Regions from separate parts of the Exiguobacterium sp. s150 genome, predicted to be linked through region 2. Evidence: riboswitches for the same ligand, from Rfam matches in the RefSeq annotation. Region 2 holds a riboswitch; each other region holds the start of a gene.
What was found. Region 2 has a riboswitch for S-adenosylmethionine ahead of KNP76_RS02370 (methionine ABC transporter ATP-binding protein). Riboswitches for the same ligand answer to the same signal wherever they lie in the genome.
Positions count from the first base shown of each region.

Region 1: it holds a riboswitch for S-adenosylmethionine, as region 2 does, so the genes downstream of both, KNP76_RS11175 (Na+/H+ antiporter NhaC family protein) here and KNP76_RS02370 (methionine ABC transporter ATP-binding protein) in region 2, are expected to answer to the same signal.
Region 3: it holds a riboswitch for S-adenosylmethionine, as region 2 does, so the genes downstream of both, msrA (peptide-methionine (S)-S-oxide reductase MsrA) here and KNP76_RS02370 (methionine ABC transporter ATP-binding protein) in region 2, are expected to answer to the same signal.

Region 1 covers NZ_JACSMC010000023.1:15,892-19,168, reverse strand. Annotated here, with positions in the region: gene KNP76_RS11180 (TVP38/TMEM64 family protein) at 1-44, shown strand, start outside; gene KNP76_RS11175 (Na+/H+ antiporter NhaC family protein) at 73-1,359, opposite strand; SAM riboswitch class I at 1,432-1,526, opposite strand; gene KNP76_RS11170 (GGDEF domain-containing protein) at 1,623-3,277, opposite strand, start outside.
Region 2 covers NZ_JACSMC010000002.1:151,257-154,533, forward strand. Annotated here, with positions in the region: gene KNP76_RS02360 (PTS sugar transporter subunit IIC) at 1-423, opposite strand, end outside; gene KNP76_RS02365 (thioredoxin family protein) at 608-865, shown strand; SAM riboswitch class I at 1,321-1,426, shown strand; gene KNP76_RS02370 (methionine ABC transporter ATP-binding protein) at 1,505-2,533, shown strand; gene KNP76_RS02375 (methionine ABC transporter permease) at 2,523-3,185, shown strand; gene KNP76_RS02380 (MetQ/NlpA family ABC transporter substrate-binding protein) at 3,216-3,277, shown strand, end outside.
Region 3 covers NZ_JACSMC010000027.1:15,154-18,430, reverse strand. Annotated here, with positions in the region: gene KNP76_RS12000 (amidase family protein) at 1-1,157, opposite strand, end outside; gene KNP76_RS11995 (hypothetical protein) at 1,269-1,430, shown strand; SAM riboswitch class I at 1,475-1,575, shown strand; gene msrA (peptide-methionine (S)-S-oxide reductase MsrA) at 1,642-2,160, shown strand; gene KNP76_RS11985 (GRP family sugar transporter) at 2,183-3,046, opposite strand; tRNA gene KNP76_RS11980 (tRNA-Ala) at 3,179-3,251, shown strand.

The DNA.
Region 1 (3,277 bases), on a different contig from region 2:
AACAACTTAAACGTGAGCTCGACGCAAAACGAACGACCCTTTGAACGGATTAGATTCAAAGGGTCGTTTTTGTCAGGCTTTTTTCTTGAAGCGCGGGAAGTTGAATGCGATGGCAAGTCCACCGCAGATGAACAAGAGGAACGGATAAAACATGAACGGGACGAGCGCGGGGGACGCGGTGTTCGTCAATTCGGCAGCGATGAGGAGCTGTGCACCGTAAGGCAATAGTCCTTGGACACCGCACGAGAAGATGTCGAGCACGCTGGCTGATTTTTTCCGCTCAATCTCATACGTGTCAGCGATGTTCGCTGCGAGCGGACCTGCCACGAGAATGGAAATCGTGTTGTTGGCCGTGGCGACGTTCGTCGCACTGACGAGTCCGGCGATGCTCCATTCGGCGCCGGCCCGTCGCTGAATCCGCGAGGTGAGGGCGTCACGCAAGTAGGTAAGGCCGCCGTTATGGGAGATGAGTCCGACGAGTCCGCCCATGAAGAGCGTCAAAATCGAAATCTCTGCCATTCCAATCATCCCGTCCGCGACCGCCGTAACGAACGCGGTCACTGACAAGGTCCCGTCAAGTAGACCGATGATTCCGGTCAACACGATGCCACCGAGCAGAACGAGGATGACGTTCAACCCGGTCAAGGCGAGGACGATGACGGCGAGGTACGGGATGAGCTTGTACCATTCAAACGAAGCGATCTCGACAGAAGAGACCGTGCCGCTCGATAGGACGGCAAGGAGAACCGTCGTAATAATCGCGGCCGGCAAGACGATCCAAAAGTTCGTCCGGAATTTGTCACGCATGTTCGTCCGCTGCGTTCGCACGGCGGCAATCGTCGTGTCAGAGATGAACGACAAGTTGTCTCCGAACATGGCGCCACCGACGACGGCTGCCGCGGCGATGGCGATATTGACGCCGCTCTCTTCGTGGATACCGAGCGCGATTGGGGCGAGGGCGGCAATCGTACCGGTCGATGTCCCCATCGCCATCGAGATGAAGGCGGCGATGACGAACAGTCCACTTAACAGGAGCGAAGGCGGGAGCAATGTGAGCGCCGCGTTGACGGTCGCGTCAATCGCCCCAATCTCGCCCGCGACGTTCGAGAACGCACCGGCGAGGAGAAAGATGAAAATCATAATCAAAATGCCCGGATTGCCGGCACCTTGGGCAATCCGTTCCACCGTTTGGGTGACGCTGCCTTTCGTCATCGTAGCCGCGACGATCAAGGCGATGAGTGCCGCGATGAGTACCGGGAATTTATAAAAGTCACCATAGTAAACCCCGGCCCCGATAAAGAAGGCAAGGAAGACGAGTAAAGGCAAGAGTGCCCATTTGTTTGCAGTTGGTTGTTCCAATCGTTTCACCTCATTCATAGAAATAAAAAAGAGAGCCCTTCGAAAAAGGCTCTCTCCATGTAAGAAGCGCCTTTTTCATCTTTCAAGCACGTGCTTGCTGGATTTGGCACAGGTTCCCCGCTGCCGAGACGTCGCAGGGCCAGTCCCTCGGTCTCTCTTGATAAAAAAGTCGGATGATTTAGTTATAAGACACGTTCCCTAACCTATCTGTTTCGAACCGGTTTGTCAATAGAAAATCCCTATGCGCTTCGCATAGGGATGAGTCAGGTCGTCAAATATTGAAAATGGGCGACCCGGTTGCGCCCGGCGTATTTGCCGCCGACGTAAAGCGCCCGGTCGGCGTTTCGAATCGTGTCGTCGAGTCGTTGATCACCGAACGCTTGAATCGTATCGACCCCGATTGAGGCGGTCACTTGGATGTCGATGCCGTCGACACGGAACGGCGTCGCTTCGATTTTTTGCCGGATACGCTCGGCGATTTCGACGGCCTGGTCGGTGTCGCAATGGTTCAAGAGCAGAATGAACTCCTCGCCTCCGTAGCGCGCCGCAAAGTCCTCGGTCCGAAGCGCCTGGCGAATCCGTCGGCCGAACTCTTGGAGAACGCCATCCCCGACTTGGTGACCATGCGTGTCATTGATTTTCTTGAAGAAATCGATATCGAGCATGGCGACGGAGATGGGGTACATCGATCCGTCTGAAATTTGTTGAATTCCATATTCGTAAAACGCCCGCGCGTTGGCGAGGAGCGTCAGACTATCCGTCCGGCTCTCGGTATACAAGCGGTCTCGCTCATGGCAGCGGCTAATCGTCCGATTGAACGATTTGAGCAGCTTGACGATTTCGCGCTGAATGATGAGCGGGTAACCGTAAGCGTGTTCGCCTGTCATGATGAGCCATGTGCGAATGCCTTCGATCTCCTCGGAACGGACCGAGATAAAACTATGATAGTCGTCATGGAACTCTTCGGATAATGGAGCGTCCCATTCAAACCGCATCTCATACTCGACCGACGTTTCGAAAGGATGCGACGTTTCGAGTAAGTCGAACACGCGGGGCCTTTCGACTGGTTGACGCGTCTTCAAGTCGAAGTAGAGCGAGCGGTCGAACAAGGCGAACTCGACGAAGCCGGCGTCATATTGATTCAGCCGTTCACATTGGCTTAAAAATACTTCAATCGCTTGGGCCTCGCTTTGCGACAAGGAGACAGCTTCTTTTGCCTCGTCATACTGCTCGATGAGCGATTTGAACGCGTCTTGCCGTCCTTTTTGAATCAACAGCCGCTTGATGAAAAACGTGAGCGCGGCGGCGATGCTGCTGACGACGAGCAAGTTCGTCTCGCGGAAAAAGGAAGCGGCCAAAATAAAGACGAGGCTGACGATATACGTGTAAAACGCGATGCTTAAAAAATCACGGACGGGCACATCGACACGGAACCACCAACCGACTTGATACTTTTGAATGACGGTGTTCACGATGATGGCGAGAATCAGTCCGGCGAGCGGGAGGAACGAGTCTTGCGTATAAAACCCAAGACCGGTCTGTCCGCCGAGCGCCAAATAGACGCTTGCCGGGATGGCGAGTTCTAAGAAAGACGTGATCGCATTCCACGGGTACGTGAAGCGGAAACGCCTGAGCGCGACGCGCGGCTTCAAGTTGACGAATTGGAAGACGAGCAATCCGATTTGGTTGACGAATAACGCTGTCTCAAAATCGAAGAATAAAAAGATGATGAGGACGATGCTTTCTGAAAATGTGAAATAAACGCCTTTACGCTCGATTGAGTCCATTTGGAAGATGATGACGAGTAACGCGATCAAGATGAACGGCAGCGGCTCGATCGCCGGTGCGTTCAATACGCCTGTCGCGAACAAGGTGACGGTCAGCAGAAGAAATAAACTCCAAACACCCCAACCGAGGG
Region 2 (3,277 bases):
CGTCATCGGCAAAACGAGTACCGTGTACGTCTTTAAGCGTGGTGACAGTTGCATGACGAGATACGTCGCGAGGGCCGCCGTCACACCGGCCGTGATGACGTCACCGATGCCGGCCATGAGGAAGGTACCTTCCTCAATGCGGATGGCACCGCTCCCGACGTGTGTCGCGATGCCGATCGTCCCGGCCTCGAGCGCCGTGCGGCCGAACTGCATGGCGACGGCGACCCCGATAATGACCGGGAGGAGGCGCATCGCGATCGTCGTCGCGTCTAAGATGAACTGGAGCGACGGAAAATACGGCAAGATGGCTTTCGTCAATTCACCGAGCAATGCGCTCGGAATGAGGGCAATCAAAATGGCAAGGCTGAGTCCGTTCAATACGTTCATCAAGAACTGTTTTCCGGTAAGTCGTTCTTCCGTCATGTCTTCTTCACCTATCCTTCTCTTTTACTGTTATGTACAAAAGCATTAAAGTTATTGACCATACTATGCCTCTTTCAGACGCACGTCAACCAGAAAAATGGAAGTATTCAGAATTTTTTCAAATCGAGCACAACTTTTGAATGTCGGGGCGAAGCTTCTTATAATCAGGAGAGAGGTGAGAAATATGGTGACAGACGGATTGTTATATATATACGCCCCAATGTGTGGTACATGCGCCGTAGCTGAGCGGATGCTCACGGTCGTCGAGGCGGTCGATCCTAATTTAAAGATTGAAAAACGCGATGCGAACTTCATCCCAAACGAGCTGGAAGCGTATCAAGTGATGAGCGTCCCGGCGCTCCTGAAGCTTGAAAATGGCCAAGTGACCGATCGAATCTATGCGTTCCAAAACGTGCAACACGTGCTTTCCTTCGTCAAGTGACGGAGGAACATTAGAATAATCTGAAAATTTTAAATAATCAGTTGACACAGAAAGTTCACGAATGGTATATTCATTACAACATCTTACTTGAACACAAAAATAGGACGCGATTTACTCGCGATCAAGACGTTCAGGCATCGCCGAACCACCCGCTTACGCGATTTTGAAGTGGACCTTCCCTTCGATTGTCCCCCAAAAAAATCAAGCGAAGGAATACAGACCGCGTAGCCGTTCGGTACATGTCAGGATTGGGTGATTGACGAGTAACATCCCCCATATTAAGGATGAATGCTCTGATCGGGCAAAAGGGGTTCATCTATGGGTTGTCCTTCCTGTGACTCAAGGTGCTACGTTCTGTGTCGTCTTCGGACGGCACCTTTTTTTATTTTTTCGCATAAAATAGTTTGACATGAAAATAATATGTCGCTATGATAAGGCTAATCGAATATACAACACTCTTATCAAGAGAGGCTGAGGGACTGGCCCTATGACGCCCAGCAACCGCGGAGCAATCCGAAATGGTGCTAATTCCAGCAAGGTGTATACCTTGGAAGATGAGAGCAATCGTTGTCCGTACCGATAAAGTACGCACGTTTGCTCAAACGTGCGTACTTTTTTTGTTGTCAGGAGGGAAAGGGATTGATTCAACTACGCAATGTGGCCAAATGGTACGACACGAAAAACGGTCGAGTCCAGGCGGTCGATGATGTGTCGCTTACAATCGAAAGCGGCGAAATTTTTGGAATTATCGGATATTCAGGGGCAGGGAAGTCGACACTCATTCGACTCCTTAACCGGCTCGAGTCACCTTCGAGCGGCACGATCGAGGTGGCCGGGAGTGAATTGACGAAGCTTAGTCCAAAAGAGTTACGAGGGGTTCGCAAAAACGTCTCAATGGTGTTCCAACACTTCAATCTACTCTGGTCGCGCACGGTCGCTGAAAACATCAGCTTCCCGCTCGAACTTATCGGGGTACCGGCAAGCGAGCGGAAACGCCGCGTCACCGAACTCGTCGAACTTGTCGGGCTCGCCGGACGTGAAGACAGTTACCCATCACAACTATCGGGTGGTCAAAAGCAGCGAGTCGGGATTGCCCGTGCGCTCGCTACGAATCCAGAAGTGCTCCTCTGCGATGAAGCGACGAGCGCGCTCGACCCGAAGACGACCGACTCGATTCTCGAGTTACTCGTCGACATCAATAAAAAGCTCGGCTTGACGATTGTGCTCATCACGCACGAGATGCATGTCATCCAAAAGATTTGTCATCGCGTCGCGGTCATGGAAGCAGGGAAAGTCGTCGAGATCGGGCAAGTCGCCGACGTGTTCCAACATCCGGAACAACCGATCACAAAAGAGTTCGTCAAACAGATCGGCGCGGTCGACGACATGTCGCTCACGTTCGAGCATTTGAAGGCGCGCTATCCGAGTGGTCAAATCGTCAAGCTCAAGTTCTTGAACGAGACTGCCGAACAGCCGATTCTCTCAGACGTCTTGAAGACGCATGATATCGGCTTCAACATCATCGGCGGGAACGTGACGCAGTCACAAGTCGGCGCGCTCGGGACGCTATTTATTCAACTGATCGGAGAGCCGGCTGAAGTCGAGCGGGCCATCGCCTCAATCCGATCGCAGGCAGTGGAAGTGGAGGTGGAAAGCGATGTTTCCTAACGTAGACTGGGAGATCATGCTCGAGGAGACGTGGCAGACGATTTATATGACGCTCGTCGCCGGTGGCGCAACGTTCGCCTTCGGTCTCGCACTCGGGATCATTCTTTATGTGACGAACGAACCGCTCATGATGAAGAATCGGACGATTTACACCGTCGTCAGTGCGTTCGTCAACGTGTTCCGTTCAATCCCGTTCATTATTTTGATTATCTTGCTCATCCCGTTCACGAAGATCGTCGTCGGCACGATCCTCGGTTCGACGGCGGCACTTCCGGCGCTCATCATCGGGGCGGCCCCGTTCTATGCACGGATGGTCGAGCTCGCACTTCGTGAGATTGACCGCGGTGTCATCGAGGCGGCCGAGTCGATGGGAGCAACGAAATGGCAAATCATCTATAAAGTCTTGTTCCCAGAGGCGCTCCCGGCCATCGTGTCGGGAATCACGGTCACACTCGTCGCGATCGTCGGTTATACGGCGATGGCGGGCGTCGTCGGTGGCGGTGGTCTCGGTAACTTGGCGTTCCTTGACGGGTTCCAGCGTTCGCGGAACGACGTGACGTTCGTCGCGACCGTCCTCATCTTAGTCATCGTCTTCGTGATTCAATTCATCGGAGACCGACTTGTCACAAGAATCGATAAGCGCTCTGCTTAATCAAATAAAAAACATTTGGAGGGTTCACACATGAAATCATGGAAAACAGTACTCGGTTTAACGGCAGCATCAGCACTCACAATTCTCGCGGC
Region 3 (3,277 bases), on a different contig from region 2:
GCGTGACGGACGTCGTCGAGGCGACGTGTCAGATAGGTGGCCTCAATCAAGCGGCCCGATTGTTCGTCCGCTTTCTCGAATGTCTTCTGTCCGTGCGGAATCGTCTCCGGATGACTGCTGTTCCAGTTAATCAAATCCGAAAGCGTCTTATACGAGAGCGTCGTCGAGGCTAGATACGCCTCGATTCCGAGCTTAAACTCATGATACAGGATATCGCCTTGGTCGAGCGATGTTATCGACGGCAGTTCGACAGTGACGACCTCGATGCCGCTCTGTTTCAGCAAGGCGATCGCCTCATCATAGAGCGCCTGTTCTTCTTCCGACAGATCAATCTTGACAATCCCGACGCGCATCCCGACCGCTTGGCGTTCATCGAGACACGTCCGATACGGCGGACCGGCCGGAAGGTGCGTTGTCGCCGGGTCAGCCGGGTCTTCCCCGACCATCGCCTCAAGGGCAAGCACCGCATCCCGGAGCGTTCGTGCCATCGGGCCGGCCGTGTCCTGCGACCGAGAGATCGGAATGATGCCGCTCCGGCTAATCAAACCGACAGTCGGCTTGATGCCGACGATGCCGTTATGGACGCTCGGATGGATAATCGAGCCGCTCGTCTCGCTGCCGACGGCGAGAAGCGTCATGTTCGCCGCGACCGCGGACGCCGAACCTGAACTCGACCCGCCGACATCGAGCTTGTCCCCATATGGATTGAGCGTCTGGCCCCCGACCCCGCTCCAGCCGTTCGGCATCCCCTCGGTCAAAAAGTTGGCCCACTCGGACAAGTTCGCTTTCCCGAGGATGATGGCCCCGCTCGCGCGTAAACTTTGAACGAGGTGGGCGTCTCGGCCGGCGAAGTGATGCGCGAGGGCGACGGCCCCAGCCGTCGTCTTCATCTGACCGGCCGTCTCGACGTTGTCTTTAATCAGTACCGGGATGCCGAGCAGCGGCAAGCGATCACCACGTCGGAACGCCCGGTCGGCCGCCTCGGCCTCGAACAGAGCGTCCGGGTTCACTTGAATGACCGCTCTCAGCTTGTCGTTCAATGCGGCGATTCGGGTCAAATAGTAGGCCGTCACGTCACGCGCGGTGAACGTTCCTTCCTTATATCCGAGATGGGCGGTCTCGATATCGAGTTCGAAAAATGGGTTTGGTTCAGTCATGTTGATTCCTCCTTTGCTCACTCGTTCGTATTCGCTATTTCCACTTGATTTCCTGTTTTCGTTCGCCAACGAATGTGTAACTTGGTAAACTGAAAGAAAAGGGAGGTTACTATGAACCGTTCGTACGTACTCGTCTTGTTGTCCGTCTTTGTCTTGTTCTTCTTACAGCTCTATGCCGGGGAGGCCCCGTATACGCTAGCGCTCTCCATCGTCCTCGTCGTCTTGATTGTCGGGGCCACGTTGCTGCAACTTCGGCGAAAACCTAATCGTTGACGACACTTTCGGACAGATGGTATGATGCTTTCACCAACTACATATCGATATCTTGAGTGAACGAGAGACCTGGCTCTATGACTTCACAGCAACCTGCTTCGGCAAGGTGCTACTTCCAGCAAGGCGTTTGCCTTGGACGATATGACAGAACGCTCATGTCGATGACATGGGCGTTTTTATTTGGACAATACGTGTACAGGGGGAGTTTTTTATGGAAAAAGCAACATTCGCGGGCGGCTGTTTTTGGTGCATGGTCACCCCGTTCGAGGAACAGCCCGGAATCGAATCAATCGTATCCGGCTATACGGGCGGACACGTCGACGATCCGACGTATGAACAAGTGAAGACCGGCACGACCGGACACTATGAGGTCGTCGAGATCACGTTCAACCCGTCGCTGTTCGCTTATGAACGTTTGCTCGAACTTTACTGGATTCAGACCGACCCGACTGATGACGGCGGCCAGTTCCAAGACCGCGGCAGCCAATACGCGCCGGCCATTTTCTATCATTCGGAGGAACAACGCGTGAAAGCAGAACAGAGTCGCGACGAACTCGCCGCGAGCGGACGATTTAAGGATCCGATCGTCACAAAGATTTTACCGGCCGACACGTTCTATCCGGCCGAAGAGTATCATCAGGATTTCCACAAAAAAAATCCGGACCACTATAAAGCAGACCGGAAGAAATCTGGACGAGACGCGTTCATCGACGTGGCTTGGCAATCATGAAAGACGGGCAATCGCCCGTCTTTTAACTTTTCGCAATCCCGAGCATAAAGCCGGCGACGACGATGAGCCCGATGCCCATAAAGACGAAGACGCGCTCTTTCGACGTCTTCTCTTCTTTCAATAGATAAATCCCGCCGAGCGTCGCGACGACGACGTTCAGTTGCGACAAGGCGAACGACGTGGCGACCCCGACCTCTCCACTCGAGACGAAGAGACCGAAGTTCCCGATCCCCCAGGCGATCCCGGCCAAGATGTTCTTGAACGTCTTCGGATCGAACCGTTTCACGTCCTTCTCACGAAGACTGAAGAGAAGCGCCGCGATGAACATCCCGACCGATTGCGGGACGATCGCCGTGATGCCGTCGACTTCAAAGTAGTTCGTCAATACGGCGTACGTCACATACCCGAGACTCGAGACGAGGAGGACGAGGAGACCTTTCTTCAACGCCCCGGCGCTATCCGAGTCTTTCTTCTGTTGATATGACGTCATCGTCGCCCCGATGATAATCAAGACGAGCGCTGAAAATCCGAGCCAGAGCTCGGTCGACGTCTCCCAGTCCCCGAGCACGATGACCCCGAAGAGCGACGTTCCGACGAGCTGCATCCCGGTACTGATCGGCATCGCTTTCGAGACGCTCAAGATTTGGAACGATTGGAACTGAAGATACTGTCCGAGCGCCCAAAAGATTCCGGAGATGAATCCGGTGACGACGGCAAGGGTCGTGAACTCCGGATTGAAGACGAGAAAGATGACGAACGCCATGACCATCGCACCCATCGTCGTCCCGATTAACTGCTGAATCGGCTTCCCGCCGACTTTCGATACGATGAGCGGGATACTCCCCCACATGAGTGCCGGAAGCAATGCCAATAAAATCATGCCCATATGATTCACCTGCTTTCGTAATATAACATCATCGTTGATTTTCCCATTGCGTCAACGGTTTAAACTTTTGAATCTTTTTTGAAAAAGGGCATTGCCAAACGTTTTACTAGGATGATATAATAATTTTCGAACGGGGCATTAGCTCAGCTGGGAGAGCGCCACGCTGGCAGCGTGGAGGTCAGCGGTTCGAGCCCGCTATGCTCCATTACTAGGTCACTTCACTTTCGTGAA